DNA from 2 places in the Roseburia yibonii genome. Region 2 is predicted to be linked to the other one. Evidence: riboswitches for the same ligand, from Rfam matches in the RefSeq annotation. Region 2 holds a riboswitch; the other holds the start of a gene.

Region 1 (22,107 bases), 190 kb from region 2:
CTACGATGCGGTCCACAAAACCATGCTCCACCTGGAACTCCGAACGCTGGAATCCGGCCGGAAGTTTCTGTCCGATGGTCTGCTCGATCACACGCGGTCCGGCAAAACCGATCAGTGCTTTCGGCTCTGCTAAAATGATATCCCCAAGCATCGCAAAGCTGGCAGTCATACCGCCGGTGGTCGGATCCGTTAAGACCGGCATATACAAAAGGCCGGCTTTTGAATGTTTCTTTAACGCTGCGGATGTCTTCGCCATCTGCATCAAAGATACGATACCTTCCTGCATTCTGGCACCACCGGAACAGCAGAATAAGATGACCGGAAGTTTTTCTTCCGTCGCGCGCTCTACTGCCGCCGCAATTTTTTCTCCAACTACATGACCCATGCTTCCCATTAAAAATCTGGCATCTACCACACCAAGCACCGTATCCTCCCCGTAGATCTGGGCTTTTCCGATGACAACGCCTTCTTTTAAGCCCGTTTTTTCCTGCACTGCGTGCAGTTTTTCCTCATATCCCGGGAATCCGAGCGGATTTCCACCTTCAATGTCGTCAAACCAGGAGGTAAAGCTTCCGGTATCCGCCACCATTTTGATACGGTTTTTGGCATTGACACGGAAATATCCGCCGCACTCCGGGCATACATAGAGCCGTCTGATCGCTTCCGCGCGGTCTACCTTTTTCCCGCACGCCTTACAGTCTACGGTTTCCGGCTTTGCTTCCTGTTTTAATTCTGCTTTGATTTCCTTTTTCTGTCTGATTTTTCCTAACAAACTCTCCATTTTATTCTCCACTAATTGCAAATACCAATTCTGCCGAAGCGGCAAGTTTTCCATCGACGTAAGCCGCTGCCTTTCCGACACCGATTGGTCCTTTTCGTTTTATGATCTCAGTTTCCAGTGTAAGCACATCTCCAGGAACCACTTTCTTTTTGAACTTTGCCTGGCTGATGCCCGCAAAATACGCGGTCTTTCCCCTGTTTTCCTCTTCACTTAAAATCGCGACCGCTCCGGTCTGTGCAAGTGCTTCGATAATGAGCACGCCCGGCATCACCGGTTCCCCCGGAAAATGCCCTGCGAAAAACGGCTCATTGTAGCTGACACATTTTTTTCCGACCGCACGCGTTCCGATCTCAAGTTCTTCGATCGTATCGATCAGAAGAAATGGCTGTCTGTGCGGAATGATTTCCATAATCTGCTTTGTCGTCAATACGGACATATGGATGCTTCCTTTCTCTATCTAAAACCTTCTCCCAAACTTCCTACTGATATTTCTTTAACAAAATACTGGAGTTATGACCGCCAAATCCGAGGGAATTGCTGAGTGCGTAAGTAAAATCTTCCTCGTATGGCTCTTTGCAGTAATCCAGATCGATCTCCTCATCCGGTGTCGTATAACCAACCGTTTTGTGGATGTAACCTTCCTCTAACTCTTTTACGCAGGTAACAAATTCCAGCGCACCTGCTGCCCCAAGCAGATGTCCAACCATGGATTTTGTGGAATTGATATGGATGTCCTTTGCGTGTTCCCCAAACGCCTTTTTGATCGCGCGTGTCTCGAACAGATCGTTGTGATGTGTTCCGGTTCCGTGCGCATTTATATAAGTAATTTCTTCTTTCGCGATCCCTGCGTCAGCAACCGCGTTTTCCATTGCCTTTGCAGCGCCGGATCCGTCTTCTTCCGGGGAAGTGATGTGATATGCGTCACTGCTGCATCCGTAACCTACCACTTCCGCGTAGATCTTTGCTCCTCTTTTCTTTGCATGCTCGAGTTCCTCTAAAACAACTACTGCCGCACCTTCACCCATGACAAAACCGCTGCGGTTCTTATCAAACGGAAGTGAGCATTTTGTCTTATCGGTCTCTGTGGATAATGCGGTCAGCGCTGTAAATCCCGCAATTCCGATCGGTGTTACAGATCCTTCCGTACCACCGCTCATCATCACATCCGCATCCCCGTACTGGATCGTACGGAATGCTTCTCCGATGGAGTTTGTTCCGGTCGCGCACGCCGTTACCACATTTAAGCTCTTTCCTTTGAGTCCGAACTGAATGGAAACATTTCCTGCTGCCATGTTGGAGATCATCATCGGAACTAAAAGCGGATTTACTCTGGATGGTCCTTTTTCAAGCAGTTTTTTGTATTCCCGCTCGATCGCCTGCAAACTTCCGACACCGGAGCCGATCGCGCAGCCCACGCGGTACGGATCTTCCTTTTCCATATCAAGCCCTGCGTCTTCGATCGCTTCCTTTGTCGCAGCCACTGCATACTGGGAAAACGGCTCCATACGCTTTGCGGAACGGAAATCCATAAACTCCTTCGGATCAAATCCTTTTACTTCTGCCGCAAGCTTGCATTTGTAATCTGTCGTGTCAAAATGTGTGATCTCGTCAAAACCGATCTTTCCTTCTTTGACGCCAGCCCAAAACTCCTCTATGTTCAAACCGATCGGGGTGATCGCACCCATGCCGGTCACTACTACTCTTCTGCTCATAAAAACTTCCTTTCCTTCCTGCTATTCTGCTCCATTACATCGACATTCCGCCGTCTACCGCAAGCACCTGTCCCGTGATATACGCCGCATCATCGGATGCTAAAAATGCCACTGCCTTCGCGATATCTTCCGGCGCCCCGATATGTCCGAGCGGCACGCGCTCCTTTAAGGACTCCTTCACGCCGTCGCTTAAAACTTCGGTCATATCTGTGGCGATCACACCCGGTGCGATCGCGTTTGCCGTGATGCCACGGGATGCCAGTTCTCGCGCAACGCTCTTGGTCAGTCCTATCACGCCCGCTTTTGACGCGCTGTAATTCGCCTGCCCCGCATTGCCAAGGATCCCGGAAACGGAAGAAATATTGATGATCCTGCCGCTTCTCTGCTTTAAGAACTGACGGGAAAGATGTTTGATCGTATGAAACGTTCCCTTTAAGTTCGTGTCAATGACATCTGAAAATTCCTGTTCCGACATCTTCATGAGCAGATTGTCTCTTGTGATGCCCGCATTGTTGACAAGGATGTCGATATGTCCGTACTCTTTGATGAGCGCCTTTATCATTTCCCCACACGCCGCATCATCGGAGACATTGCATCCATAGGAAACCGCTTCGCCGCCGTTTTTTCTGATCTCTGCGACTGTCTCCTCCGCTTTCTCCTTCGAGCCGTTATAATTCACGATAACAAATGCCCCCCGCTTTGCCAACTCTAAGGCGATCGCTCTTCCGATCCCCCGGGATGCTCCGGTGACCAGCGCATTTTTACTGCTCAACATAGGCTTTAAAGTCCTCCATTTTATCGATGTTACAGGTCTTCACGTTACGGTCGATCTTTTTCATGAAACCGGAGAGTGTATGTCCCGGCCCGATCTCTACAAATTCATCACAGCCGTCCGCGATCAGGCGCTCGATCGTCTGCTGCCAGCGTACGGAGGAGGATACCTGTTTTTCCAGCAGAGGTTTTACCTCATTTTTATCCTTCACATAATCTGCTGTCACATTTGCAAGGTACGGAACCACAATGTCATTTACCGTGACATCCTTTAACTCTGCTCCAAGCTTTTCCCCTGCTCCGGAAAGAAGCGCGGAATGGAACGGTCCGCTTACTTTAAGCGGCACGACACGCTTTGCGCCGGCTTCTTTTAACTGCTCGCCAGCCGCGTCCACTGCTTCTTTCTCTCCGGTGATCACGATCTGTCCCGGGCAGTTATAGTTTGCGATGGAAACGATCCCTTCGGTCTCCTCACAAATCTTTTCGATCGTCTCTGCGTCCAGCGCAAGTACCGCGGACATTGCCCCGCCGGTCGGATATGCCTCCTGCATGTAGATTCCACGTTTTCTTACCACACGAAACGCATCTTCCATGGAAAACGCTCCGGACGCGATCAGCGCTCCGTACTCACCAAGGCTTAATCCCGCTGTCACATCACAGGTCTTACCTGCCTCTTTCAACGCGGTATACAATGCCGCTTCCGTAGCAAGCATGGCGATCTGTGTATACTCTGTAATATTTAATCTGTCATTTTCCTCGAAACACAATGCCGCCACATCCAGCCCGGATGCTTTGGATGCCAGTTCATAAACTTCTTTGCACGCCGGGATCGTATCGTAAAACTCTTTTCCCATGCCCACATACTGCGCACCCTGTCCCGGAAACATAAATACTGTTTTTCCCATTTTATCTACTCCTTGCCATTATGCCTTGGCGCCAAGTAACGCTTCGGCCTCCTTCATCATACCTTCGATAATCTCCTTACAGGTCTTTTCCTCATGGATCAGACCCGCGATCTGACCTGCCATGACACTTCCGTTCACGACATCTCCTTCCATCACTGCCTTGCGCAGGGAACCGAGGGTCAGAAGCTCAAGTTCCTCAAAAGAAGCTCCCTCTTCTTCTTTTTTCAGATATTCTCTGGTCATCTTGTTGCGCAGTACACGGATCGGATGTCCGGTGGAAGCTCCGGTGACTTCCGAATCAATATCTCTCGCCTTGATCACGCGCTGCTTGTAGTTTTCATGTACAATAGATTCTTTCGCGACAACAAACGCGGTTCCCATCTGGACTGCTTCCGCGCCGAGCATGCGGGCTGCCGCAAATCCTCTGCCATCCGCGATACCACCTGCCGCAACGACCGGAATATTTACTGCGTCAACAACCTGCGGCACTAATGTCATTGTGGTCTGTGCCCCGATATGTCCGCCGGATTCCATGCCTTCCGCGACGATCGCATCCGCGCCGGCGCGCTCCATCATCTTTGCCATGGCAACGCTCGCAACGACCGGAATGACTTTCACACCGTTGTCTTTCCACAGCTTCATGAATTTTGCCGGGTTTCCGGCGCCGGTCGTAACGACCTTCACGCCTTCCTCCACAACGATCTTTGCCACTTCCTCCGCATTCGGGTTTAACAGCATGACATTGACGCCAAACGGCTTATCCGTCAGTTCCTTCGCCTTGCGGATCTCTTCTCTTACGACTTCCGGCGGAGCACTTGCCGCGCCGATCAGTCCAAGTCCGCCGGCATCCGCAACGGCTGCCGCGAGTTTATGTTCTGCCACCCACGCCATACCTCCCTGAATGACCGGATATTCGATTCCAAGAAGTTCTGTCACTCTTGTTTTCATTTTTTATTCCTCAACACCGTGCTCTTTTAAGTAATTTACAACATCACCAACGGTTGCGATCTTCTCTAAATCTTCAGACGGGATCTCAACACCGAATTCTTCTTCCAGAGACATTACCAGTTCAAATAAGTCCAGGGAATCTGCTCCAAGATCATCCTTGAAGTTGGATTTTTCTGTGATTTCAACGTCCTCTAAGTTTAACTGCTCTCTGATCACTGCTGCTAATTTTTCTAACATAATATGTATTCTCCTTTTTTGTTATCTTTCTCTTTCTTTTTTTGCATTTGTTTGCTTTTCAAGTATTTTGATTGTCAAACTATTTGCTTATCAAACTATATGTCATTTATGCCGATCTGTCAACTTAATTTTTGAAATATTTTCCAACACACCTTTAAAACCTTACGAAAAAAGCGGGCGAAAAACCGCTCTTTACTTGACGTTCCACCAAAAAGATGCTATTGTAGTTACTGCTAAAAATCGTATAATCTGCTGGGGGTGCTTATGCTGAGAGATATCAAGATATCGACCCTTAATACTTGAACCGGATAATACCGGCGTAAGGAAGCAAACAGATCTCCTCCCTGGCAAATTACATGAATACATACCAAGGAGGCTTTTTTATGAATAACTTTTTTGCTGCCCCGACCGATGTCTGGGGCGACGACGCGGTAAAACTGACGACCGTTGGTCTGATTCTGGTCATCGCGGTTATCGCTGTTTTACTGATCGCATCTTTATTAATGCGTAAAACCGAAAAACGGACGGCACGGATCACGACCAAGCAGCTTGTATGCTCTGCCGCCGCTATGGCGCTTGCGATCGTCACCTCGATGATCAAACTGTTTGATCTGCCGATGGGCGGTTCTGTTACACTGCTTTCCATGCTTTTTATCGTACTGATCGGCTATTGGTACGGCCCGAAGGTCGGCATTACCGCCGCAGTTGCCTATGGTCTGCTCCAGTTCGTCTTAGAACCGATCTTTTACACGATCCCGCAGATGCTTGTGGATTATCCGCTAGCCTTTGGCGCGCTCGGTATCTCCGGTTTCTTCTATAAAAAGAAACACGGTCTGATCCTCGGCTATATCGCAGGTGTACTCGGCAGATATTTCTTTGCTTTCCTGTCCGGTCTTATTTTCTTCGGCGCTTACGCCGCAGACTATAACATGAGCGCTCCGGTCTACTCACTGGTTTACAACGGCGCTTATCTTTTGACCGAAGGCGGTATCACACTGATCATCATTGCGATCCCACCGGTTCAGAACGCGCTTGCCCGTGTAAAACGGATGGTACTGGAATAATAAATGAATAAATGCTTCGCTTTTAAACATAAAAATACCCTCGTTACTGTTTTGTCAGTAACAAGGGTATTTCTTCTTTTTACTTCTCTCCTACAATGCTTCTTCTCCCATCTCACCGGTACGGATTTTCACTGCATTTTCAATATCTTTCACAAAGATCTTTCCGTCGCCGAAGCTTCCGGTATTTAACTCCAAAAGCACCTTCTTTATGATCCCATCTACCATGTCATCCGTCACAACCGTTCGGACACTCAATTTCGGAAGCAGATTTACTCCGATATTGTCATCTCTGGTATAAACCTGTTTTACACCTTTTTGTCTGCCGTAGCCAAAAATTGTGGAGATCATAACGCCTCCGGCGCCTTCACTGTCCAGAATCCGTTTTAAATTTTCCAGCTTTTCCGGCTTTATGATAATCTCTAACTCTTTCATCATACATCCACTCCCCTCTCTAAAATTCTTTTTCACCATCCGGTGTCTTCATCCATACCTTTTCTTTCGGCCATTTGATGAAGATCATGTATAACCACAGCAGTGCGCCTACACCGATATAACCGATAAATCCGATCCATGTCGTACGTTTGATACCGATCGTACAGAAGAACGCGATGACCGCCATAATGATCAGGGACGCGATTTTTAACGCTTTCGCGCATTTATATGGTCTTTCCCACTCCGGATGCTTCTTATCTGCCACCAGAGAAGAAATGGATGTGATCACATAACACAGCGCGCATGCAAATGCCATCAGATCAAAAAATGCGGTAATGGACTGCATTGCGATAAAACCGATGCTGACAAGAAGTATCAGGATATTTGGCAATATCGGCTGATTGTACTTATTCGTATAAGAAAACTGTTTTGGAAGGAAATTCTGACGTCCCATCGCAAAGATCATACGGACACCTGAATACCAGAAGCCCAGCACAGAGGTTCCGATCGGAAATACAACACCGACAATACCCATAACCAAAACGAACCATGCGATTTTATCACCGAAACATGTCTTTAACGCATTAAATGTGATGAACGGGGAACAGTCTCCGTTGTTGGTCATTTCGCCCCATGGCATAACACCTGCCATACAGAAATAAAAGATCGTATAAATAGCGCCACAGGTAAGTACCGAACCAAGAATTGCCTTTTTCTGGTCTTTGATCGGGAAATCTCCTTCCTCGACCATCGCCGGCACTGTCTCAAAACCAAAATACGGTGTGATCATAAAGGAACAGCCGACGATCCAGGCTACTCCGGTAGAAGCAAAGCTTCCGCCGTACTGTTTCATATTACTGCTGGTAAAAAAGTCTGTGAAATTGGAAATGCTCCAGTGTCCGCTGCATAAAAACATGACGGAGCAGATCAAAATACCCGCGATTCCGGCAAACAGCATAAAGGACTGTACTTTTCCTGCTACCACATTTTTATACATACTGAGCACGCACCATGCGCATAAGACCAAAGCTCCTACAATGACTGCTTTTGTTCCTACCAGATTCAGATGAAACTGATAATTCAGCCAGTCTATGATTCCGAGCACTCCGGCTGCCGGCACCGCAATCCAGGCACACATGATAAGCCACGCCGACCAGAAACCGGCATGCTTGTTTAAGCCTACCGTATTAAAGACCAGACAGGAACCCGTACTTGGCAGCATTGTTGAATACTCTGCATAGACAAATGCCGTAGGCAGAACTGCAAGCGTCATAAGCGCAAACGCAAGGAAGGTCGCCGGTCCTGTGTAAGACATAAAAATTCCATCCCAGTAACACATAAAGGTGAAAATTGCGCCTGTCGCCATTGCGTAAACATAAACGAGTTTCATCGATTTGGACAATACGCCCGCTTTCTTTTCTGTCATAACAACATCACTCATAAACATTCCTCCTTTTATGTTTTATCCCCCTGCTACCCAAACAACCGCAAATAACGTTCTGCCAGCTCGATCGTCCCGTCCATCCAGCCAACACTGAGTTCTGCCACCGGACCGGATTCCTTATGACTTGCCAGCCATGCGGTCAGCTGAAGCCGCCGCAGCATGATAAAGGTATCTATTTCTTCAAAATCGGTATCTGTAAACGGCAGTACTTTACGATAACCATCCAGCCATGCATTTACTAATTTTGGCACGATCGGCTTTTCTTCCATAAAACTGAGCGCAGACGCCAGATCATGCAGATGCCAGCCAAACCCACAGTCATCAAAATCAATGACCTTTATCTGATCTCCTTCTAACAGCAGATTGGCAAGCCGCAGATCCGCATGGATCAGTCCGTAATTATTTTCTGTCTTGCCATATCGCTGCAAACGTTTTTTTATGATGACCGCAACTTCTTCCAGCATTCTCTGCGCTTTCGGTGTCATATCCGGAAAATCCTGCCATCTTCCCCATGCCGCATGATCACCGATGATCGTGTCATAGTTCCATTCCATCCGATCCAGCTTCGCCGTTCCGTTCCAGATCTCTGTCTGGCGGTGAAGATATGCCGTCGTCTCTCCTAGGTAAGAAAACTGCTTTACCATCTGCGCTTCATTGTTCTCATCCGGCGGATCTCCCGGAAGATACTCACAGATCACGCAGTAGTAATTTCTTCCGTCATTTCCTTTTACCACCTGAATGTCTTCCCCGTTTAATCCTTTGATCGGATTTGCGACAATAAGCGGTGTATATTCATTGATCTGGTTTAACCACTTCATCTCGGAATTCAGTTCCTCCAATGTGTGATAACCCGGACGGCTGATGCGGAGCACGCCGTCCTTTTCTCCGGTTTCTTTATTTTTCACCATATAGGTCGCATTTTCAGAAAGAACGATCAACTTTGATTCATCGGTATCTTCCCATCCGTAATTTTTCAATGCGTCTGTTGCGATCTGATCAAATAATTCTGTATTTTCAAATGCCATCGCGTATCCTCCTATGCCTGTGCCAGAATATCTTCCCTTGCTTCCCTGATTCCCTTTTCCATTTTCTCAAGCAGTTCATCGCAATACTCCTTACTTGCAAGAATTCCAGGCTTAAACTGCAGTACATGCGGATCAAGCTGCGAATAGATCGCCCATACTCCGTTCTGATACAAGTGCTGCATAACCGGTATTGCGCCTTCTTTTCCCGCAAATTCCAGTCCCATGATCGTACCGCACTGGCGGATACCGGTAAAAATGTCCGGGTTTTCCTCACGGATCTTATCCAGTCCTTTTCTCAGATAATCCGAAATGAAATCAATATTTTTCTTGGTTTCCGGACGATTCAGTATCTCAAATACCTTGAGCGCGCATGCACAGCCTAACTCTGCCCCGCCGAACGTCGCCATGTGGGCGCTGCCATCCTGTGTCATCCAGTAAGATGCCTTCTCATTCAGGATTGCTGCGGAGATCGGATAAATGCCGCCGGAAAATCCTTTGGAGGTCACGATAATATCCGGTGTCACTCCATATTTGGTAATCGCCCACATCTCACCGCTTCTCATAAGTCCGGTCTGTACTTCATCCGCAATGTAGAGTGTTCCGTATTTTTCGCACAATGCCTTGACCGCCGGGAGATATCCCTCCTCCGGCATCAGGAAACCGTAGGTTGCCGGGATCGTCTCCAAAATGGCAGCCGCAACATCCCCGCCTTTTAATGCTTCTTCCATCGCCGCGACATCATTAAACGGCACCTTGATATACTCATCCGGTCCTTTGTCCGCCAGAAAGATCTTGGAGTAACGGTCATTTCCTGCCGCTACCGCAAGTCCGGTATGCCCATGATACGCATTCTGGATGCACACGATCTTTTTCCGTTTGGTCGCCGCCCTTGCGCATTTCAAAGCGAAATCCACGATCTCTCCGCCACTTGAGCCATAGATCACATGTTTCATACCTTCCGGTGACGCTTTGATCACCGTTTCCGCAAGCATCGCTTTCAGCGGTGACGGGAAGTGATGATTTCCGATATCCACATAATCTGTCGCTTCCTTCAGTGCCTCGATAACCTCAGGATTTCTATGTCCGAGACTGTAGGTTCCTCCATTGATATGGACATCCATCAGCTTTTTGCCATCCATATCCCAGAAATAATAGCCTTCTCTTTTTCCGATCAGAAGATCGATCTTTAAATCCAGCCACTCTTTTGTCTTTCCGCTGTTCCAGTAAGTCATCGACTTGTCAAATACTTCTTCTTTTGATAATTTAAATGCTTCTTCACAAACTGATTTTCCCATGATCTTATCTCCTTTTCTGCTATTTTTATTTTTCATTCTGGTCGTATAGTTCTGCCAGCATCTTCTGGTAAACGACCGGTGCATACCCTGTTTTTTTCCGGAATGTCTTGGCAAAATACTCTGAATTGGAATATCCAACCGTTGCCGCCACATCGTAAATCTTTAGTTTGCTGTCTCTTAAAAGTACCTTTGCGCGGTCCACCTTAACTTCCGTCATATAATCGGTAAAGCTCATTCCTGTCACTTTTTTGAAAATATGACTGACATAGCTCGGATTCAGATAAACTCCCTTTGCCACACTTTCCAGCGAAAGTTTTTCATCCACATGGACCACCACATATTTTCCAATGCGATAAACCAGCCTGTCATCGATCATCTGATATTTCACGACCATTTTGCTTGCCTCTTTAAAGCAGCGCACCCAGTCTTTCATGATCTCTTCTTTCCGCAAAAGGGAGAAACCAAACTTATAGGTAAAGTCATTTCGATATAAAAATTTCTCCAGCCACGGCTTTCGGTCGATCAGGATCTCATAGATATGATTTTTCGCTTTATCCGCGATCAGCTGACAGTTGATCGCATCCTGTTTCCAGTCTTCGTAAATCTGGTCTATGATATTTTGTATGATGAGCTCTTCCTGTCCGCCGCCCAAAAAGATATTATCAATGAGGGCATCCACTTTCATCTGAAGGTCATTGACCACATATCCAAGCCCGATCACATCATATACACGGATCAGCGAATCCTCTAACATCTTTTCATCCACCGGCTGTATCAGGTAATCAAACGCTCCCGCAAGAAATATTTTTCTTACAATCTCGTAGGACTTCTCATGTCCGATCCATATGACCTTCACCCCAAGAAACAGGCTGGTGATCTCTTTTAAATGCTCTGACGCGAATCCTTCGTTTTTTTCTTCCACCAGAAGAAAAATATTGGGGCGGTGACTGTTCAGATATGTAAATATTTCATTTTTATCATGGATGATCTCTGTCAGTTCAAAATCATTTCTGACCGACCAGAACTTCATGCTTTTGATCTGTTCTGCCACATATCCGTTTTTATCGTAAATTCCAACATACTGCATTGTCCCACCACCTTTTCCCGGATCTTCTCCGGCTTACTGTCCCATGGATGTGGTTTCCGGTAACGTGCTTCCGCCATCGATTACGATCTGCGCTCCCGTAATATAACTGGATTCACTGCTTCCAAGAAACGCCGCAAGTTCTCCGATCTCGGTCGGATCCGCCAGACGTCCGAGCGGAACTGCATCCGCGATCTCCTGGATCGCACGCTTTGGATCTTCCGGATCTGACTGTTTTGCCATGCCTTCCACCAACGGTGTTAAAACATATCCGGGACAGATTGCATTCACGCGGATTTTTTTGTCCGCTACTTCCCGCGCCATCGCTTTGGTAAATCCGACCAGTGCTGCCTTTGATGTTGCGTAGGCAACCTCTCCGGGATCCGCAACCATATCTCCCGTCACAGAACTCATAATAACGATCGCCCCAGCACCCGTTTTAAACATGCTTGGGAGCACTGCCTTTGTCGTATTCCAGACGCCCTTTATATTAATATCAAAATGTTTGTCCCTGTTCTCGAACGAATCTGCGCTTAAAAAGTCTTCCAATACACAGATCCCTGCATTATTGACCAGGATATCCACCGGTCCGTAAGTTTCTTCCGCGGTACAAACCAGCTTTTCCACACTTTGGAAATCGGAAACATCTGTCTGAACGCCAATGGCTTCATACCCCTGTTTCCGTAACTCTTCTGCCAGCTCCAAAACTTTTGGGCCACGCGCAGCCAGAACACATTTGGCGCCATATTTTGCGTATACTTTCGCGATCCCCTCACCGATGCCTTTGGACGCGCCGGTGATCACCGCTACCTTTCCTTCCAATTTTTCCATGTCATTCCCTCCTTTTCGTCTGAACCAATCGCTCTTTTCTGAAAAGAAAAAAGAGACATGCACATTTTTCAATGTTCATGCCTCTTTGCATCTCTGCTATTATCATATACGATACTCCGCCAAAAAGAAAGGTAAAATTTTTAGGTTATGCCATATTATTTTTAGCTTTACCTATATTTTCTTTAGATTGGCAATGATTATTTTTTGGTTCGTTCCCCTACATCCACGTCTTTAACCAGCCGGCAATGTCTGCCTCTGTCGCGCGGTTCAGTAACTTTTCGGAGACGAACTTCGCGGACGCGTCTACCGAAGGCGCAAGCTTCTCGACGGTTCCGGTCGTCTTTGGTCTGGAAGCCGGATCATTCATCTCTACCGTACTTCTTGCCTGCTTGTCCATCCAGTTTAAGTCTGCCTTGGTGTAAGGCACTTCCGGCCTGATCTCAAAAAGATCCGCTTCTGCCGCCTTTGCCACTTTTTCCGCAACCTTTGCGGTCACTCCGCTTGCACTGAAATATGCTACTAATGTTTTTCCCATTTTTATAATCTCTTTCTTATCCTGACTCTCTCCCGCTTTTTTACTTTTTCAGTACCCCGTAATGTTCTTCCATATATCCGCCAAATACCGCACGCTTGTAACCCATCTTTTTTAAGGTTCTCACTGCGTTCTGCGGCTTATAGCTGTAACTTCCGATGATATACAGCTCTTTTTCCTTATCCGGAATTCTTCGCAGCACGCGGTCTGCGGTCATCTTCTCAAGCGGAATGTTGATCGCTCCGGCAACATGTCCGTGGCTGTATTCCTCCTTGATCCTGCAGTCGATCAAAAGTGCGTTTTGTGATGTATGCGCCTTGTTTATGGCTTCATTTACCGTCAGTTTCTTTTTAAAAATGCTCATCCATCTTCCTCTTTCCTGTTTGTTTCTAAACAGATATTATACTATGTTTCGGGCATTTTCTTCAACTGTTTCTCACATTTTCGCCCGCAGCTTTGCATTTTTTATTTTTCACCGCGATCATCCTGCTCGTCCTCGTCGGCTCCGGGCTGTTTCGCTTCCTTGAAATCCGATCCCTGCCGTGATATGATGATTCAAAACAAAGCGGTTAGGGAGGTTCTTATGGCAATGACAGATCACACGATCCGGTATTTTTCTTCAACGACAGACCGTCCGCTCTCCTGTGATGTATGCGGACAGCTGATCAGCAGAGACGGCTTTTTGCATCAGCGCCGCACGCTTTCGATCAACGTGCTGATCCTTGTCACCGAGGGAACCTTGTACCTTACCGCAAACGGTATTCCGTATACCGTACCGCCAAATCACTATATTTTTCTCCATGAGGGCGAAGAACATTTCGGACACCGGGCTTCCACCGGCAGCCTTTCCTATTTCTGGGTGCATTTTTTCGCGGCTCCGCCGTTTCGTGCCGTTGCTGACACTTTTTCCTGCCAGGACTCCGCCTACTTTTTCCCGGAATACGGAAAGCTGGTGTCTCCGGGCAGGATCCTCTCGCTCTTTCGCCGCCTGACCGATCTGTCACTGGACGAATGTAAAAACGCGCCGCGCATGCTCGACTACACCACAAGCCTGCTGCTCATGGAACTGTCCTCCACTCCGCAGAGTTCAGACAAAAAGAATTCTTCCGGTATTCCCGCCGTCATCCCTGCCGCCTGCGACTGGATCCACGCCAATTACCGCCGCTCTTTTTTCGTGGAAGAACTGGCAGATGCCGTCGGTTATCAGGCTGATTATCTTTCCTCCCTATTTAAACGGCACATGGGGCTCTCTCTGGTCTCCTATACCAATCGTCTGCGCATCGAGGCGTCCAAAAAGCTGCTTTCCAACTATGACCTCAGCATAAAAGAAACCGCATATTCCTGCGGTTTCCCTGATGAAAAATACTTTATGAAAGTTTTTAAAAAGTTTGAACAGTGTACGCCCACGGATTACCGCAGGCGTTACCGGTAATGCGCTACGATATCGTGTGGTATACCGTATACGATTCATCCGTCACATCATAGAGCGGTACCAGCTTTTCATTCTGTGCCTGTCCCACCGTCTGATAGGTGCTCTGCTGCCACGGGAATACATCATAGGTGTGCTCATATCTCGGCTGTATCGCATCCTCCGGTTTTCCAGTAATTTTAAGTCCGCGGTCGGCATCGCTCAGTGAAGCCAGAACGATCGGCCCTTCCAGCACTGCCGCGAGTTCCGGCGCATCCGGGAGATTTTCAAGCGTAAGTCCCGCCGGGAAATAGACCGTGATCTCATCCTCCGCCCAGTCACGCTCCAGATTCAGATACCCCTCTGTAATTTCCACGGATTCCGGTTTTTGTCCGTTTATCGTCACCTCCGGTGCGCTCTTTACCCACCGCGGCACGCGTAAGGACAGTGTAAAATGCCTGTTCGCCTTCACCGTGAATTTGAGCAGCCATCTTGACATCTGGCTCTCGTCTTTTTCATCGAAAAATGCCTGCGCGTTGTAGGATTTCATATCCACACTCTGCGAGACTGTAACGCGTTTTTCCCCTTCTCCCCAGGTCACTTCGGACGGAATATACTGACCGATCACAAGCCGGTCTTTCTCCTCCTCCGAAAAACAGCAGAGTTCCGGGTACAGCGTCTGTGCCTGCACCATCGTTCCGTAGCAGCACCAGAAATCCCTGGTCTTTGTTCCCCATTTCTTTTTCGCTCCGGCACGAAGCGGCAGAAAATACGTCGGCAGTCCGGTATGTTTGTTCTGCTGCGCCAAAAATCCGTTATAGAGATTTTTTTCGATATAATCGGCGTACTCTGCCTTTCCGGTAAAACGATACAGATAGTCCGCCAGACGCACCATATTGTAGACCGTGCAGAATTCCTGATTGCGGTCACCCAGGAAATGTCCCTGCATCTTTGGCGGCACCCAGAATTCACCCGCGTTCTGTCCGCCGGTGCAGTAGGTTCCACGCTCCGTCACCGCAAATCGGAAGAAATCCTCTGCCAACTTTTTCCATCGGTCATCCCCGGTGATCTCATACATTTTTGCCGCGCCATGCGCCCACGGGATGCTGGCGTTTGCATGGCAGTTTGTCAGCGCGTCCTTTCCTTCTTCCAGCTTGCGGAAAATGGACGGATGATCGTACGCTTTTGCCAGAGCAAGATATTTCTCCTCACCGGTCAGTTCGTAAAGCGTCGCCCATACCTCCAACATGCCGCCTTCCTCGCCGCTGTACACCGCGTGCGGATTTTTTACTTCCATATCCTTTACCCAGTCCACATACCAGTCGCTGATCCCGTCCAAGATCGCAAGTGACTGCTCGATCCCGGCGTACTGATACGCATGCATCAGTCCGAGCAATGTCTTATGCATCACATACTGCGGCGACCAGATGTATTCTTCTCTCTCCAGCTTCTTGAAATATTTTTCCGGGATCGGTCCGATCCACTGTCCGCCGTTTAATTTCTGGCATTTTTCCAGTTCATCCACGATCTTTATGAGCTTTGCTTTTAATTCCACATCCCCTGTCGCCGCAACAAGCTTTGCCGCCGCCGACATCCAGTGTCCTAAAAAATGCCCGCGAAGCTGGCAGGTCGGCGCTTCCCAGCCCCAGTGCAGCAGCGCCGTCTCCGGGTCTTCCACCACCTGCAGTCCCGGCATGATGATGCCTGCCTCCAGATAAAAATTCTGCAAAAGCCCCTGATTTTCCAGTTCCATTAAATACGCTCTGTTTACCTCTGCCCGCTCCGCGAAAAGCCCCGGCAGCAGGTGTACTTTTCCAGTTTCCATTGCCTGTAACATCATATATCCCATCCTTTTCCTTATCAATGCTTCACAATTTTTCTTATGCAGTTATTATAAAACCTCCCGCCTTCCGTTGTCAGTAGACAAAAGAAGACATGAGGTGGAAAATTCTTTGATATAAGTATAGTTATCCGATTCCCCCAGTCATTTTTTTCACTGCCGCTTCCGGTATTCCCTCGGGCTGCATCCCTTGATCTTCGCAAACACCTTGGAGTAATAATTCGGATCCGCGAATCCCACTTTTCCCGCAATGTCACTGATCGTCTCCCCGCCGTTTAGATATTCGAGACTCCGCTCGATGCGGTACTCCTGTAAAAAGGAAAAGAGCGTGACATTCATATAACGCCGGAACAGTCTCGTACACTCACTCTCACACAGATGGATGTGATCCGCGATATCCTTTAGCGTGATCCGTTCCTGATAATTCTGATCGATATAGGAAATGATCTTTTTGATCCGCTCATACTCGGTCGCGTTATGGGAAGCGATCCCCTCGCCCGGCCTCCTGTGCTCTAACAGCAGTTTCCAGAGCATCTGCAAACGGATCGTGATATCCAGTTCATAATATTCCGGCCGCTCCTTATCAAGCGCAATGACTTCGCGCATCAGCTCCGCGAATCTGCCGTGCCAGTCTGCCGAACCATCAATGTGGATCGCCGGCAGCGAAAAATCCTGCGTCACCGGTTCCACATACCGCGTACAGATCGTGCTCTGGAAAAATCCATAGATGAGCTTCGGATCAAACGTCACCGAGACATAATCGCAGTCCTCCTTCTGCTCCATGCTCCCGGCATGAAGGACATTGGAATTGTCAAACAAAAGATCCCCGGTCTTTAAGTGGTAGCACCGGTCATTCACCTTGTAACACATCGTTCCCTGTCTGACCAGTGTGATCTCAATCTCCGGATGCCAGTGCCACATAAAATACCCCTGCTCGTACCCGGAGAGCTTCTCATAGCTGACCAGAAACGGAAAATGGTCACTGCCGTGCTTTTTTAGTTCCTTTTGAAACTGGTTGGTGACGATCTGCATCGTTTTCCTCTCCTTTCACGCAATAAATTACCTTTAATATACACTATTCTCACAAAGAAACGCAATATTTTCCTTATTTATCACAGATTTATCAAGGTATTTTCTCATCTGCGCGTTATAATAAGATCAGAAACGAAAAACGGTATCAAAGAAAAATAAAAAGAACAGGAGACGATAATATGAATTTACCGGAACAGGCAAAATTAAAAGAGATTTACGGAGAAACCGAAAAATGCGGCGCACGTTTTGAGAGCCTCGCAGACAATTTTGAAAAGATCTATCATCACGATCACGCAGAATACTTTACTTCCCCGGGAAGAACCGAGATCATCGGAAACCACACCGACCACAACGGCGGAAAAGTAATCGCCGGCAGCATCAACCTCGACACGATCGGTGCCGCATGCCCGAACGACTCTGACATCATCCGCATCACCAGTGAAGGCTACGATGAGATCGTTGTAGATCTCACCAAACTGACCCGTGAGAATTATCCGGCAGGAACACCTGCGTTAGTTGCCGGAATGATGGAAGGCGCAAAGAAAAACGGTTTTAAAACCGCAGGCTTTGACGCTTATGTGAGCACCAACGTAATTGCGGCTGCGGGTGTCAGCTCCTCCGCTTCCTTTGAGATGCTGGTCTGCTCGATCGTAAACCACTTCTTTAACAATGAAAAAATGACATTTACCGACTACGCAAAGATCGGACAGTACGCGGAAAATGTTTACTGGGATAAGAGCTCCGGCATGATGGATCAGATGGCATGCGCGGTCGGCGGCCCGGTACTCTTTGATTTTGCGGATCGAAACGACTTAAAATACCAGAAACTGGATTTCTCCTTTGGAATGTTCGGCTATCGTCTCGTCATCGTAAACACCGGAAAAAATCATGCGGACTTAAGCCGTGAATATTCCGAGATCCCGGATGAGATGAAGGCAGTCGCAAAGATACTCGGCAAGGAACTGCTGCACGAGACCACTTTAGACGATCTCCTCGCTCACTGCAACGAGATTGAAGACGACAGAGCCCTGCTGCGCGCGATCCACTTCTTTGAAGAGACTTCCCGTGTAGAACAGGCAGCTGAAGCGATCCGAAACAAAAAATACGACGATGTGCTCCGCCTCATGGACGAATCCGGCAATTCTTCCTGGGAACTGCTCCAGAACTGCTACTCCATGCAGGACTGCCATGAGCAGAAGATCACGCGCACACTGGCACTGACCAAACTTTTCTTAAAGAAGATCAACGACGGTATGTGCCGCGTACACGGCGGTGGATTTGCCGGTGTGATCGCAGCGATCGTACCGGAAGCGGAAATGGAAAATTATGTAAACTACATTGCCCAGTATGTCGGCAAGGAGAACGTATATCCGATGGATATCCGCGCGATCGGAGCTGCGCATATCGGCTGATCCCCTTATTGCAGCGAATGTCCATTGCCACAATAACTAAAGAAACCGGCACAGGAATTTTCCCGTGCCGGCTTCTTTTTTGTATTACACTTCTTTTAGCTGATCTTCCAGCCTTCCGCTTTCTTTCGGATCTCTACAAACTGCTTGTATTTTCCGTCCTGACGGATCAGTTCCTCATGCGTACCGCTCTCCGCGATCCGCCCGTCATCCACAACCAGGATCTGATCTGCCTGCTCGATCGTGGCAAGCCGGTGCGCGATCGTAATGATCGTCTTTCCTCTTGTCAGCTCCGTCACCGCATTCTGGATCAGATGCTCGTTTTCCGGATCGATACTTGCCGTTGCCTCATCGAGGATGATGATCGGCGCGTCCTTTAACATGGCTCTCGCAATGGAAATACGCTGTTTCTGTCCGCCGGAGAGCGTATCGCCGCCCTCTCCGATCACCGTGTCATAGCCATCCGGCAATTCCATGATAAAGTCATGGCAGCACGCTTTTTTCGCTGCTTCGATCATCTCCGCTTCCGTTGCGTCCGGTTTTCCGAAACAGATATTCGCGCGTATCGTGTCATGAAACAGATACACGTTCTGGAACACCATGGAAATATTGGAGAGCAGACTGTCGCAGGTCAGCTCTTTGATATTGTGGCCGCCGATACGGATGTTTCCGCCGTTTGCGTCATAAAAACGCGCGATCAGGCTGCAGATCGTTGTTTTTCCGGAACCCGACGGTCCGACGATCGCGGTCGAAGTCTTTTCCGGTATCTGAAAGCTTACATCCTTTAAGATCGTTCTGCTGTCATAGCCAAAGTTTACATGTTCAAATGCAATGTCATAATGGTTTAACGGAATGTCCTTTCCGTCGCTGTCAATATAGTTTTCTTTTTTCAGGGCATCCAGCTGATCCATCGCGTCCTCGATGATACTTAATACATGGGCGCTGTCGCTGATCGGTTCCACGCTCGCAAAGATCTCAAATGAAAAGAATACAAAGATGAGCATCATAGAAAAATCCATCTGTCCGTTCAGTGTCATGAAAAAGGATGCCAGCGCAAGCCCGACCGAACCACATTTCAATGCCAGAAGGTGCAGGCTGTTCGACGGGATAAATCCCCACTCGATCTTTAAGTGGATCCGTCTGCTGTCACCGACCGCATCGGAAAGCGCCTGCATGGACGCTCCGCTCTGTCCGAAGGATTTTACGACCGAAAGTCCTCTTGCGTATTCCAGGATCGATCCTGTCATATCGCGGTTCGCCTTTGCCTCCACCGGCGCGTTTTTCGTGCTGTACCAGGAGATCACAAGCAAAAAAACAAAGGATACGGCTGCTGCCGCAAGCGCGATCAGTGCGGTAACCGGACTGAATACGCAAAGGCAGAGAAATACAACAAGGAAATTCAGATAGCCGCCGATAAAGCTGTTGATCATACGGATTCCCATGGTTTCCAGCGTTCCGAGCCCTGTTGTGATCGAGCTTAAGATATTTCCGGTGTTCATCTGCTGAAAGTATCCGAGGGATACACGCTTTAAGGCATCTCCGACCGCAAGCCGGTCTCTTGCTATCAGCTCATAACCGATCGCTTCCTGAAATTTTGCCCGCAGGTAATCAAACAGGAAACGGAAGAAAACCAGTCCTAAAATGATCAAGATACTGTATCCGATCCATTTGCGGTCAAACGTGCCGCTTCCTTTTTCCGCCTCCATCAGCATTCCCACCGTATACGCGGCGACCATGACAGGCATTGCCGCGAAAATATTGGAAAGGAAAGAAAAGATAAACCCGATGTAAAGCTTTCCTTTAAATTCCCCGCACCAGTTGATGATGCGTCCTATTGTCTTAAACATATGCCTTTTCCTCCTTTCCGGCTGACGATACCGCCCATTCCTTTGCTCCGATATGCGCTTTCCACATATCCTGATAGAGCGGGCAGTTTTCAAGCAGCTCTTCCTGCGTTCCGTGCGCAACAATCGCACCATTCTTTAAGACTACGATATTGTCCGCCTGCTTTATCGTTGAGAGACGGTGCGCAATGACAAGAAGCGTCTTCCCCTTGGTCAGTGCCGCGATACTCTGCTGGATCTTATCCTCATTCTCCGGATCGGTAAATGCCGTCGCTTCATCTAAGATAACGATCGGCGCGTTCTTTAACATCATACGGGCAATGGCGATCCTCTGTTTTTCTCCGCCGGACAGCCGTTTTCCCGCCTCCCCCGCCGGGGTATCATAGCCCTGCGGCAGTTTTAAGATAAATTCCTCGCACTGCGCCGCTCTTGCCGCCGCCTTTACCTCCTCATCCGTAGCTTTCGGATTGCCAAGGCGGATATTTTCAAGCAGGGAGCAGCGGAACAAAAAGTTGTCCTGCGCAACAAAGCTTACATTTTCCGAGATCTGGGAGAGCGGCATATCCTTGATATTGACTCCGCCGATCGTAATGCTTCCTTCGGTCACATCGAAAAACCGCGCGATCAGCTTTGCAACCGTTGACTTTCCTCCGCCGGACGGACCGACCAGTGCCGTGAAACTGCCCTGCGGAAACTTTAAGTCGATGCCGTGCAGTACTTCCTCCTCCGTGTTTCCGCTGTAAGAGAAGCGCACCTGTTTTAATTCCACATCCGTGCTCGTTATATTGGCGCGTTTCTCCGGCTCCAGAAGGCTCTTCATCGTAAGCAGGGAATCCAGTTCTTCGACCGTCATCTGCATCTGCTTTGTTTCATTCGCGAACACTTCCAGCTTTGCGAGAGAACCCACCATCGAAATGGAGAGCATGACTGCGAGTGCCGCCTGTGATGCTGTGATCGTTCCTGCGGATGCCAGTGCCAGGCTGACCGGAAGCGTTCCGATCAGCGTCGCCGGGAACAGCGCAAATGCAAGTTTCATGGTCACCCAGGTCGAGGACAGCCACTTGATGACGAATGTGCGGTAATCCGTGATCGCCTTCGCGTATTTTTCATAGGAAACACCCGCGCGTCCAAACGCTTTTATTACTTCAATTCCTTCAATATACTCCACGATCATGCTGTTCATGTAGGTGTTGGAATTGTTATAGGTATCAAAGTTCTTTCCACTGATCTTGAAGGTCAGTGCCATGCACACAAACGCCGCCGGAAATGTCACAAGCGACGCAAGCGCGATCCGCCAGTCGATCAGTGCAAGCGCAAGGATGCTCACAACCGGCAGTACGATATGTCCCACGCCTTCCGGAACCACATGCGCAAGCGGTGGCTCGATCCCTTCGATCTTATCCACCATGATGTTTTTAATCTCACCGATGGAATGTGCCTGCACTTCGCCGAGCGGCGCGTGTAAAAAGCGATCCGCCATTCTGAGTCTGAGTCCCTCAAGTACATGATATGC
Region 2 (11,171 bases):
TCCTCATATCATCATCTGCAATACTTTTTTCATATGCCATAGGCAAATCATATCCTGTAACAAAGCATTCTGGCAGTAAAAGAATATCCGCATGTTTTTCCGAAGCCTCTTTCATTGCTATAATGATACTTTCAATATTTTTATCTATTTGTGCATTAATGGCACGTTTTTGTAATATTGCAATCTTAAACATTCACTTTCTCCTATCTGTTATCATTTAAGTCACTCCATCCATTCACCTGTAGTGAACCCAATATATCTTGTCACTTAATCAGTTCCATTTCATTTTCCATCTTTACAAATCCATATCTTTCATACAAAGGTCGTCCCATATCGGTTGCCTCTAATGCAATATGTGATATGCCCTGCTCCCTCGCATCTTTTATCAATAAATCCAATGTGTGATATGCAATTCCCTGTCTACGATATTCCGGATTGGTATACATATTCATGATATAAGCCTTTTTGCCTGTCGGGTTATGATATGTCGGCATAACCTGATAAAAGCTGACTCCACCTGCACCGATAAACTTTCCGTTATCATATACCAAATATGCAACATGCTCTCCAGTTTTCAATGCATGTCTATAATATGCATATGATTCCTTCTCTACCAGAGACATATCCACATCATCCGACAATTTATTAGCTGCACGCAGGACAATTATTCTCGTTCTTACTAATTCATCAACATCTTTCATTGTTGCTTTCTTATATTCAAATCTTTCTATATGATCATATGTGCAACCACCCAATGGTTCGTCAAATGTCATTGTTACGTTCTTGTCAATAACAGAATCTGTTAATTTTTTCGTAAAGCAGATAATTCTATTTGCTTCTACAAAACCCATTTTTAAGTGAAATTTGCGACTATTTTCATTATCTAGCTCACAATCACTGGCAAATTCTGTACACCCCTGCTCCTTTGCCCACTTCTGACAGGTCTCTAACAGACCTCTTGCCAGTCCTCTTTTTCTATATTCCGCTTTTATAAAAATCCCTTCCAAGTACCCTACTGGACTTGAAGCTGTGCCTTCTACATAGTCATGTCTTAATCCACATTGTGCGAAACCAACTGCGCCTGCATCTGCCACTGCAATAAAAACTCTCCCCTTCTCTTTGCTAATATAATCGTAAAATTCCCTTGCCAATTCTTCAATGGTATGTGATTTCCACATCTGAATCGCCAATTTTGCTACTATCTGTACATCCTCCAAAGTTGCTACTCTAATATCCATTTTCATTATCACTCCTACAGCCGATATAAGATTTATCCCTATTACTCCGCCCACAAATAGAGCCAAACTAGAGCCATTCGATAAAACAAATGCCGGAAACCTGCATAAATACAGGCTTTCGGCATTTCTGTCCGTTATTCAAACTCAATCGTTCCAGGTGGCTTACTCGTCAGATCGTAGAATACACGATTGACTCCTTTCACCTCATTTATAATTCTGCTCATCACCGTCTGCAATACTGCGAACGGAATCTCTGCGGATTCCGCGGTCATGAAATCAACGGTGTTGACCGCACGAAGCGCTACTGCGTAGTCATAGGTTCTTTCATCGCCCATGACACCGACGGAACGCATATTGGTAAGTGCCGCAAAGTACTGGTTCGGCATCCAGGACGGTTCCTCGCCGTTGGCTTTTTTGTAATCGGCAACCGCCTTGTCTACTTCCTCGCGGTAAATCGCGTCGGCATCTTGTACAATACGAACCTTTTCTGCTGTCACTTCACCGATGATACGGATTCCAAGTCCCGGTCCCGGGAACGGCTGACGGAAAACAAGTTTTTCCGGAATGCCCAGTTCAAGACCGGCTTTTCTTACTTCATCTTTGAAAAGATTGCGAAGCGGTTCAATGATTTCCTTGAAATCAACGAAATCAGGAAGCCCCCCTACATTGTGGTGGGATTTGATGACTGCGGATTCACCGCCGAGTCCGGATTCCACAACGTCCGGGTAGATCGTTCCCTGCGCAAGGAAATCCACTGCTCCGATTTTTTTTGCTTCCTCTTCGAAAACACGGATAAATTCTTCCCCGATGATCTTACGTTTTTTCTCCGGTTCTGTGACACCGGCAAGTTTTCCGTAATAGCGCTCCTGCGCATTGACACGAATAAAGTTTAAGTCAAACTGACCGTTTGGTCCGAATACGCTCTCTACCTCATCGCCTTCGTCCTTTCTTAAGAGACCATGATCTACAAAGACACAGGTCAGCTGCTTTCCGATCGCGCGTGACAGGATTCCTGCCGCAACGGACGAATCCACTCCGCCGGATAACGCAAGAAGAACCTTTCCATCGCCGACTTTCTCACGGATGGACTGAATGGTCTCTTCTACGAAAGAATCCATTCTCCAGGTTCCGGCACAGCCGCAGACGTTACGCACAAAGTTATAGATCATCTGTGTGCCGTTTACGGTATGAAGGACTTCCGGATGAAACTGGATCGCATAGAGTTTCTTTTCTACATTCTGTGCTGCCGCGATCGGGCAGTCCGCAGTATGGGCAACCACCTCAAATCCCGGTGCCGCCATCTCAATACGGTCAAAATGGCTCATCCAGCAGATCGATGTTTCCGGCATTCCCTGAAACAGAACTGCATTCGGTGCATAATGGATTTCTGTCTTTCCGTATTCTCCAACCTCTGGTGTGATGACTTTTCCGCCGAGTTTGTGCATCATAAGCTGCGCACCATAGCAAAGTCCAAGTACCGGAATTCCAAGCTCAAAAAGTTCTTTCTGATAAGAAGGAGAGTCCTCTTCGTAACAGCTGTTCGGCCCTCCTGTCAGAATGATACCCTTTGGATTCATAGCTTTGATCTTCTCAATGTCTGTTTTATAAGAATAAATCTCGCAATAAACATTGCATTCTCTGACTCTGCGGGCAACCAGCTGGTTGTATTGTCCGCCGAAATCAAGTACAATGACTAATTCTTTGTCCACGACTTTTTCCTCCTGGTATTTTCAATCTATCTTCCTATTATAAGGGAGCAGTTTCAAGTTTACAAGTAGAAGTTGTATCTTTTATATGTGCTGATGCAGATATTTTTCTTTGGTTGCCATTCCGCCGCGGATATGGCGCTCGGATTTGTTGACATCTAAGACTTTTCTCGCCTCTGCGGCAAGTGTCGGGTTGATCTGTACAATGCGCTCCGTTACATCCTTATGTACCGTACTCTTGCTGATTCCGAATTTCTTTGCGGTCTGACGCACGGTCGCGTTGTTTTCAATGATATAATTTGCGATATTTATAACTCTCTCCTCAATATAGCTTTTCACAAAAAATCCCCTGCGATACTAATTGTTACATTGTATGCCGGGGATTCTTTTATATGTCTGTCTAATTTTTTGGTCCGCCATGCGATCTTTCTGTCACCATAAGATCCTTACCTAATTATATTACAGATATCCATACAGACCTGCGCCTACTGCCGCTGCATATATCAGGAAAAGACTGACCAGCGCCAGCCATGCAATGACCTTAAAAACACCATTGCTTTTTTGGCTCTCTTTTTTACTTTTTTTGCTGCTCCTTTTGTTCTGCTTCCGGTGTCTGTTCCGAAAAAAAGCAGATTGAAGATAATGAGCAAAACCTCTGTGAGCAGGATCCCAATTCCTTTTCCGGTATGATACCGCTCCACAGTTCCGTAGCTTTCTTTTCCGGGTTTCTCATATACATAATAGGAAAACATGCGTTATACGCTCCTGGCGTCATTTTACTGATTCTCCCCTGAATTTTTTTCTTTAAACTCATAATCATTTTCATGCCGATCGCCTTTTTTTTCGTATCTGTTGTCTGTTTTCTGCTGTTTTAGAAATTCTTTCCGTCCCAGCCCCAGTCATTGATGCCCTGGTAAGTAATGTACACGGCACTTCCCGGGATTCCGAGCCGTTCTTTAAAGATACGGCAAATCTCCGCTGTCATTGCGTTATACTCTCTTGCGGAAGCGCTTCCGAACAGCTTTACCGAAACAAATGCTCCCTTGTCCAGCTTTTTGCCTCCCATGTAAAGATCGTAATTATCCTCAAATCCCAACATCAAAAAACCTTCCGGTTTATTTACGATCGAGATCGCGCGTCCCAGATCTGCTTTCAAGTTTTCGCGTTTCTCCCTGCTCACCGGGATAGAAATTTTTGAATCAATAAACGGCATATCCGCCACCTCCTGTTTTTATTTGATGACCGGCTGGAAATCCTCGGTATCTCCGCAGAAAAATCCGCCGATCTTTCCTGTGATCGTCTGCATGATATGTTTTGCGTGTGTATAATGTTCCGCGTCGATCGTCACAAAAAACATGGTCTTTACGCCCTGTTCTGTAAGCCAGTTCTTACTGTATTCGTCGCGAAATTCCGCCCTGGTCCACTCGAAATCCATCGAGCGTTCTTCCGGGATCACCACTTCAAGGACTCCCGCCGCTTCCCAGATCTCAAGTTCCAGGTCTGCTTCCTCCTGCAGCGCATCCGCGATCTCACGCACTGTGATCTCTTTTTGCTGCATGTAAAACCATTCTTTTGGAGCATCCGCCGCCCCATGGTTCTTTTCACGAATCTTTTTTAATTTTGACTTGTTTTTCATTCCATTTCCTCCAGTATCTGCCGCAGGGAATCCTCCACACGTCTGCATGCCGTCGCACGCACATCCCGCATGGTCGGATTACACGTCTCCATCAGATAGGGATGTCCGACAAATTCCAACATCGTCCGGTCATTTTCATTATCTCCGAACGCAGCCATCTCCTCCGGCAGGATATCAAGTTTTTCTCCGATCTCTTTTAAGGCAGAACCCTTGCTTGTGCCAAGCGGCGCGAAATCCACCCAGCGGTTTCCGGATGTCACGATCAGACAGCTGTCACCAAACGCCCGCTTAAAATCCGCCGTTGCCCCGTCACGCTTATCTTCCGGTGTAAAATAGGAAACCTTCATGATCGGTTCCTCGATCCGCTCCGGTTTATCTATGACCGTGATATTATTTCCAATATCGTCACGCAGATAGGTCACGAAAGACGGATCTTTCGGGATCACATAACTCGTGCACTCCCCCGATATCAGCACTTCGCAGTCCGGGTGTTCCAGTACGGTGTTGCTGATACGCATTGCCAGTCCATCCTCAAACTGCCGCTTCATCAATACCTGGTCCAGATGCATGACCAGCGCCCCATTTTCACACAGATACATGATCTTGTCCTTGACCGGCGCAAACAACCGCTGCAGGCTCGGATACTGTCTTCCGCTTGCCGGCATAAAAGAAACACCCCTTTTTGTCAGTTCCTCGATCAGTGGAAAGAGTTCCGGGCGGCATTTGGTCGCTCCGTCCAGAAGCAGTGTGCCATCCAGATCACACGCTATCAGTTTTATTTTTGTTTTCATCTTCTGCTATCCTCTATATGCATTTTCTGTTTTATATTTGATTTGTTTTCATACATGCTGACATCGGAGCGGTTTCTTGTCCCTTCAAAACTTTCGTCCCGCTCCGGATCAAACTGCGCGTAACCGCACGCGATATGGATCGGATAATGCTCCGGATCGCTGTTATATTTTTCCTCTTCCGTGCGCATTACCTCAATGCAGAAAAGGATCGGACATCTTGCGGCATGCTCCACGATACAGCAGAATTCGTCCCCGCCGATGCGGTAGACCTTTCCATAAGGATCAAAGATCTTTTCTATGATCCGCGCGGCATTTCTAAGGTAAGTGTCTCCCTCCACATGACCGTGTTCGTCGTTGCATTCCTTCAGATTATTCAGATCAAAGGAGACAAACATCTTTCCTCTGGCGCTTTTCATCTGCGACATGTCCTCCATATAGGCATTCCGGTTGTAAAGCCCCGTCAGGACATCATGGATCGCCAGTTCCTCATACACCTTTGCCTTCCGTCCCTTTTCGATCGTATCCACTGCATAGAATGCCGCCTCGTAACCGAGCATCAGCACAAACGCCAGGAATACAAAGCGTCCGAACAGATCCGCGTCACCGATATGGCGGTAATACAGCACGATATCCGTCACTGTTGCCGCCGAAAGCAGGATCATTCCTACGGTACTGATCTTCGCGTGCCGGTCGATCTGATGGCGGAACGCCTTATATAGCAGACATCCGATCATATAAAACAACGCGATACACAACATCATATGAGTCAGCCAGAGTGTTTCTTTCATATCCGCGATACCAAAAAACTGAAGTCCAAGCACAAACACCATCTCACAGGTATTGATCGCAAACAGCACCTTCCAGAGCTTCCGGTCCCCGATATTCAAAAACTCCCGCACAAATAAAACAAACGGAATCCCCATCAACATCAAAAGGATATACGCCATAAACGATGCCGCGATCCGGTCCCGCACGATCAGCATCATCGCGTCCGTCTCATTTGCCGACCAGACACCAAATATCGCCGAAAACATGCCCAGATGCAGCAGGCTGTTCCCGATCTCCGCCTTCCTGTGTACAATGCACCAGTAAACGATCATTCCAAATCCCAGTATGACGATCAGCGCGCTGACAAAAAACGTGATGACCGACTGCGCGAAGATCTTATAAAAAGCCTCCTGCTCTTTTCCGGTATAAAACGTGCAGTCTTGATACCGGACGTTTTGATATACCGGCGTCAGTTTGATCTTTATCTCTTTTGTTCCATATGGGACTGCCACAAAATTCCAGTGTGAGCCGGTCGTGCGTCCCCAGATTCCGCCTGTCCTTGTATTTTCATAGATCGGCTTTCCATCCGCGTAAGCCCACACAAGCTGGTGATTCGTGAAAAATACGATATTTTTCTGCATCCCCCCATAATCCTCCGCCGCAAACGAAAAGATCTCGCTTCCGTCCGCCTGTCTGGTGGTCGTGTCGGGGCTTGTTTCATCCATGCTTCCAAACTCCGTGATCTTAAAATTGGCTGCATACGCCAATAAGATCAACGCCAGCCCTGCTGCAATGACCAGGTACGGCATCCATCTTTTTATTCTTCTTATTAACATACTCCTGCTACCTCTGTATCCAAACTTTCCCTATTATCACAATATCTTATATACCGCATTTTTTCAAGGTTTTTCTCTCGCTTTACAGTTGCTTTTTTCCGAGGTTATGGTACAATAGGGGCATACAAACAGGGGAGCCTGCGACAAGCCGGCTGAGAGTAAGCTGTACTGCTTAGACCCTTAACCTGATTTAGATAATGCTAACGTAGGGAAATAATGACTGTAACGGATTCTTTGGATTATCGATCCACAGGATCCAGCTTATAGAAACGGAATACTTGCGTTTTGGTATTCCGTTTTTTTGTTATGGAAATGACCTCTTATCTTTATGGATCAGGCGCGCAAAAGACTATTTTGATAGAAAGAGAGATAAGAAATGAGAAATTACGCAACTCAGATGGAAGCAGCAAGAAAGGGAATCATAACCGAAGAATTAAAATCCGTTGCCGCCAAAGAACAGATGACCACAGACGAACTGCTGCCGCTCGTAGCTTCCGGCAAAGTCGTGATCTGTGCCAACAAAAATCACAAATGCATCGATCCGCAGGGTGTCGGTTCCATGTTAAAAACCAAGATCAATGTAAACCTCGGCGTTTCCAAAGACTGCAAGGACTATGACGTAGAGATGGAAAAAGTCATGGAAGCAGTCAACATGGGCGCGGAAGCGATCATGGATCTGTCCTCCCACGGCGATACGATCCCGTTCCGCCGCAAGCTCACCAGCGAATGTCCGGCTATGATCGGTACGGTTCCGGTCTATGATTCCGTGATCCACTATCAGCGGGATCTTGCCACACTTACTGCAAAGGATTTTATCGATGTGGTACGTCTGCATGCCGAAGACGGTGTGGATTTCGTCACGCTCCACTGCGGCATCACCAGAAAGACCATCGACCAGATCAAAAACCACAAACGCAAAATGAATATCGTTTCCCGTGGCGGTTCTCTGGTATTTGCATGGATGTGCATGACCGGAAATGAAAATCCGTTCTATGAATACTATGACGAGATCTTAGATATCTGCCGCGAGTATGATGTGACCATCTCCCTCGGTGACGCCTGCCGTCCGGGCTGTCTTGCGGATGCTTCCGATGTCTGTCAGATCGAGGAACTTGTCCGTCTCGGAGAGCTGACCAAACGCGCCTGGGCAAAAGATGTTCAGGTCATGGTGGAAGGTCCGGGACATATGCCGCTCGACCAGATCGCGGCCAACATGAAGATCCAGCAGACAATCTGCAGCGGCGCTCCGTTTTATGTATTAGGGCCGCTCGTTACCGATATTGCTCCGGGATATGACCATATCACCGCTGCGATCGGTGGTGCCGTTGCCGCGACCGCAGGCGCTGCTTTCCTCTGCTATGTCACTCCGGCAGAGCATCTTGCGCTTCCGAATGTCGATGATGTAAAACAGGGAATCATCGCTTCCAAGATTGCTGCCCACGCTGCTGATATCGCCAAGGGTGTGCGCGGAGCGAGAGATATCGATGACAAGATGGCTGACGCGAGACGTGTGCTCGACTGGGATGCGCAGTGGGAATGCGCGATCGACCCGGAGACTGCAAAGGCGATCCGTGAAGACCGCAAACCGGAACATGAAGACACCTGCTCCATGTGCGGTAAGTTCTGCGCTGTCCGCAGCATGAACAAAGCGCTGTCCGGCGAATACATCGATATTTTATAAGTACTTACTTCGATAACAGATCCATTCAAAAAAGAGAGAAAACGCTTGATAAAACGATTTCTCTCTTTTTTCTGTTTCTTGCTTAATTGTTATCTCACACTAATTGGTGTATTTCTGCAGCTCTTCCGCCACATCAAGCACTCCGCCCAACAGTTTCTTGGTTTCTTCCGCGTGCTCCAGGTTGTTGACACTGAGTTCCGCCGCCTGATGAGAGGATGCGGTCACTTCTTCCGTCGTTGCCGAAAGCTGTGTGATATTGTCAACGATCTGATTGTTGGACTCGGAGAGCTGGCCTAACATCTCATCGATTTGTCCGATATCCGTCGTAAGTTTGGTCACATTCTCATTCATATCCGTGAAGCTTGCTGAAACTTCCGTGATCAGGTCATCCTGCTTTCCTGCCGCAGCCACTGCCTCACCTACCGAATCCGCTGCCGAATGTGCATCCCCGGAAAGTTCCTCTAAGATCGACGCGATATTTTCGGTCTCCTGACGTGTCTTTTCCGCAAGCTGACGGATCTCATCCGCTACGACCGCAAAGCCTTTTCCGGCTTCTCCGGCTCTCGCGCTTTCGATCGACGCGTTTAACGCAAGGAGATTTGTCTGGCTTGAAATGGAAAAGATCGTATCCGCGATGCCCTTTACCGCTTCTGTCTTCTCCTGAAGCTTCTGCATGGACGCCGCCACGCCTTCGTTGATCTGCGCGATATTTTCCGACTGCGTCTTTAAGTGTTCCATCAGGTTCGCGTTCTTCTCATTGAGCTCGCCGGATTTTTTCGCTGTCTCTACCATCTCCGCAGAGCGCTCCATCGTCTCGCCGATCGCTTCCTGGATGTTCTGTGTCATCACGGTCTGTGCCTGGATATTCTCCGCTGTCGTCTGTGTGCTGTCTGAAATATCCCGGACTGCTCCGTTTACGGTATCCGTGGATTCATTGAGCTGGTTCATGATATCGACTGCCTGCTCTGTTCCCTCTCTGACCTGCTCTGCCACATTTACGATATGATCCATCATATCCTGCTGTTTTTTCTTTTCCTCGCCGAGCTGGCCGATCGTATCACTGTTGAATGTATGCGCAACCGCAACGGTCCAGTAGATCAGAAGCATCATAAAACAGATCACCAGTGTCGCGCAGATCTGATCCACAGTTTCGTCTCCGGTGCAGCGATGCAGCACCGAAATCTTTATCACGGTAATGATAATGTTAAGCGCACTCGTAACCACTCCGTAAAATCTGGAATACCGTCTGTCAAAAAACACGATACAGATGATAAACGGAACCGCTCCCATAAAGCGCAGATAATAAGCGTCAAATGCTATGCCCGTAAAAAACGTTATCACCAAAAGCCCGGTACTCAAGACATAGCGTATCCGGCGGTCTGCGCTGTTTGTGCGGTATAACATCAAATTTAAAACGATCATCACAAGCACGACCACTCCGATCATGCAGGTAAATCCAAGCGACCGTATTCCCCGCAGATATGCCACAAACACGATTACTGCAGCAAAAATATAAAACAAAATACTCGTAAGAACATACAACCCATTGGCGCGTGTCATCTGTTCTTTCTCATCTGCATACAGATAGTTCTTTTCCATCTTTTTCCTCTCCTTCTCTTTCGTTCTCTACTCTATTATAGCAATACAGCGTGCAAATTGATATAGAATTTTCTACAAATTCCGACGATATCTCATAAATATTTTTTCTTTTTAAAGATGTAGAGACTGACCACGACGATCAGCACCGAAACGAATATGACCACCGGATAACCATATTTCCACGCGAGCTCCGGCATATGGACAAAATTCATGCCATACCAGCCCGCGATCAGGGTCAGCGGCAGAAACACCGTCGTCACGATCGTAAGCACTTTCATTACATCATTCTGGCGGATGCCGATCTCGGACTGATATACGTCCTGCACCTGCATCGCGTACTCTCTTAACACCTGTGTTTCTTCCCGGAGTCTGCCCGCGCGGTCCGTAAACACGCCAAAGCACGTTGCCTCTTTCTCCCCGAAAAAATCCATCTCGTTTTCATGGAGCATTTCCCCCATATCCGCCATCTGGCTGTAATAGCGGTGCATTCTTGAGATTTCCTTTTTCATGCGTAACATCTCATGGTTAAATTCCTTATCCTCACGCTCCAAGATCCGTTCCTCCATCCCGGCGATCTTTTTTTCAAGTGCCGACAGATACAAGAGGTCATCATCGATCAGCGAGATCAGAAAATCATACAAAAAACGCTCCAGCGTGTAGCCCTTGCGCATTCTTGCCTGACGGATCTGCGCGATCTGTGTTCCGACGATCCCCGTGTCATCAATAAATATCATCTTTCTCTGTAAAATATAAAAGGCAAAACCGTAATTGTTCCGGTAATGCCCTTTCTCCGGGATATGGAATGTACCAAACAGATAGTCCGAATAGCTTTCCAGCTTGCAGAAATGAATATTGTCTTCCTGCCATCCAAGCAGATAATTCGCCCGGATGTCCGTTGCCTTCTCCCATTCCGCTC

What was found. Region 2 has a riboswitch for thiamine pyrophosphate ahead of thiC (phosphomethylpyrimidine synthase ThiC). Riboswitches for the same ligand answer to the same signal wherever they lie in the genome.
Region 1: linked by a shared signal. The riboswitch ahead of H8Z76_RS05800 (energy-coupled thiamine transporter ThiT) and the one ahead of thiC (phosphomethylpyrimidine synthase ThiC) in region 2 are both predicted to bind thiamine pyrophosphate.

Annotation. Positions count from the first base shown of each region.
Region 1 is NZ_JACOQH010000003.1:183,080-205,186, forward strand. Features, by position in the region: gene H8Z76_RS05765 (acetyl-CoA carboxylase carboxyltransferase subunit alpha) at 1-781, opposite strand, end outside; gene fabZ (3-hydroxyacyl-ACP dehydratase FabZ) at 783-1,217, opposite strand; gene fabF (beta-ketoacyl-ACP synthase II) at 1,261-2,493, opposite strand; gene fabG (3-oxoacyl-[acyl-carrier-protein] reductase) at 2,528-3,268, opposite strand; gene fabD (ACP S-malonyltransferase) at 3,255-4,169, opposite strand; gene fabK (enoyl-[acyl-carrier-protein] reductase FabK) at 4,188-5,117, opposite strand; gene acpP (acyl carrier protein) at 5,121-5,354, opposite strand; TPP riboswitch at 5,599-5,697, shown strand; gene H8Z76_RS05800 (energy-coupled thiamine transporter ThiT) at 5,738-6,418, shown strand; gene H8Z76_RS05805 (P-II family nitrogen regulator) at 6,509-6,850, opposite strand; gene H8Z76_RS05810 (APC family permease) at 6,870-8,291, opposite strand; gene H8Z76_RS05815 (phosphotransferase enzyme family protein) at 8,324-9,319, opposite strand; gene H8Z76_RS05820 (class-III pyridoxal-phosphate-dependent aminotransferase) at 9,331-10,614, opposite strand; gene H8Z76_RS05825 (response regulator transcription factor) at 10,640-11,701, opposite strand; gene ucpA (SDR family oxidoreductase UcpA) at 11,735-12,529, opposite strand; partial or broken gene H8Z76_RS05835 (flavodoxin) at 12,858-13,064, opposite strand; gene H8Z76_RS05840 (rhodanese-like domain-containing protein) at 13,105-13,425, opposite strand; gene H8Z76_RS05845 (helix-turn-helix transcriptional regulator) at 13,645-14,493, shown strand; gene H8Z76_RS05850 (beta-L-arabinofuranosidase domain-containing protein) at 14,498-16,309, opposite strand; gene H8Z76_RS05855 (AraC family transcriptional regulator) at 16,463-17,341, opposite strand; gene H8Z76_RS05860 (galactokinase) at 17,521-18,753, shown strand; gene H8Z76_RS05865 (ABC transporter ATP-binding protein) at 18,849-20,597, opposite strand; gene H8Z76_RS05870 (ABC transporter ATP-binding protein) at 20,590-22,107, opposite strand, start outside.
Region 2 is NZ_JACOQH010000003.1:777-11,947, forward strand. Features, by position in the region: gene H8Z76_RS04865 (carbon-nitrogen hydrolase family protein) at 1-193, opposite strand, end outside; gene H8Z76_RS13945 (GNAT family N-acetyltransferase) at 264-773, opposite strand; partial or broken gene aac(6') (aminoglycoside 6'-N-acetyltransferase) at 849-1,244, opposite strand; gene guaA (glutamine-hydrolyzing GMP synthase) at 1,373-2,947, opposite strand; gene spoIIID (sporulation transcriptional regulator SpoIIID) at 3,029-3,283, opposite strand; gene H8Z76_RS04890 (hypothetical protein) at 3,448-3,696, opposite strand; gene H8Z76_RS04895 (phenylpyruvate tautomerase MIF-related protein) at 3,816-4,157, opposite strand; gene H8Z76_RS04900 (hypothetical protein) at 4,176-4,580, opposite strand; gene H8Z76_RS04905 (HAD-IIB family hydrolase) at 4,577-5,371, opposite strand; gene H8Z76_RS04910 (GGDEF domain-containing protein) at 5,368-6,975, opposite strand; TPP riboswitch at 7,096-7,204, shown strand; gene thiC (phosphomethylpyrimidine synthase ThiC) at 7,352-8,656, shown strand; gene H8Z76_RS04920 (methyl-accepting chemotaxis protein) at 8,756-10,255, opposite strand; gene H8Z76_RS04925 (magnesium transporter CorA family protein) at 10,348-11,171, opposite strand, start outside.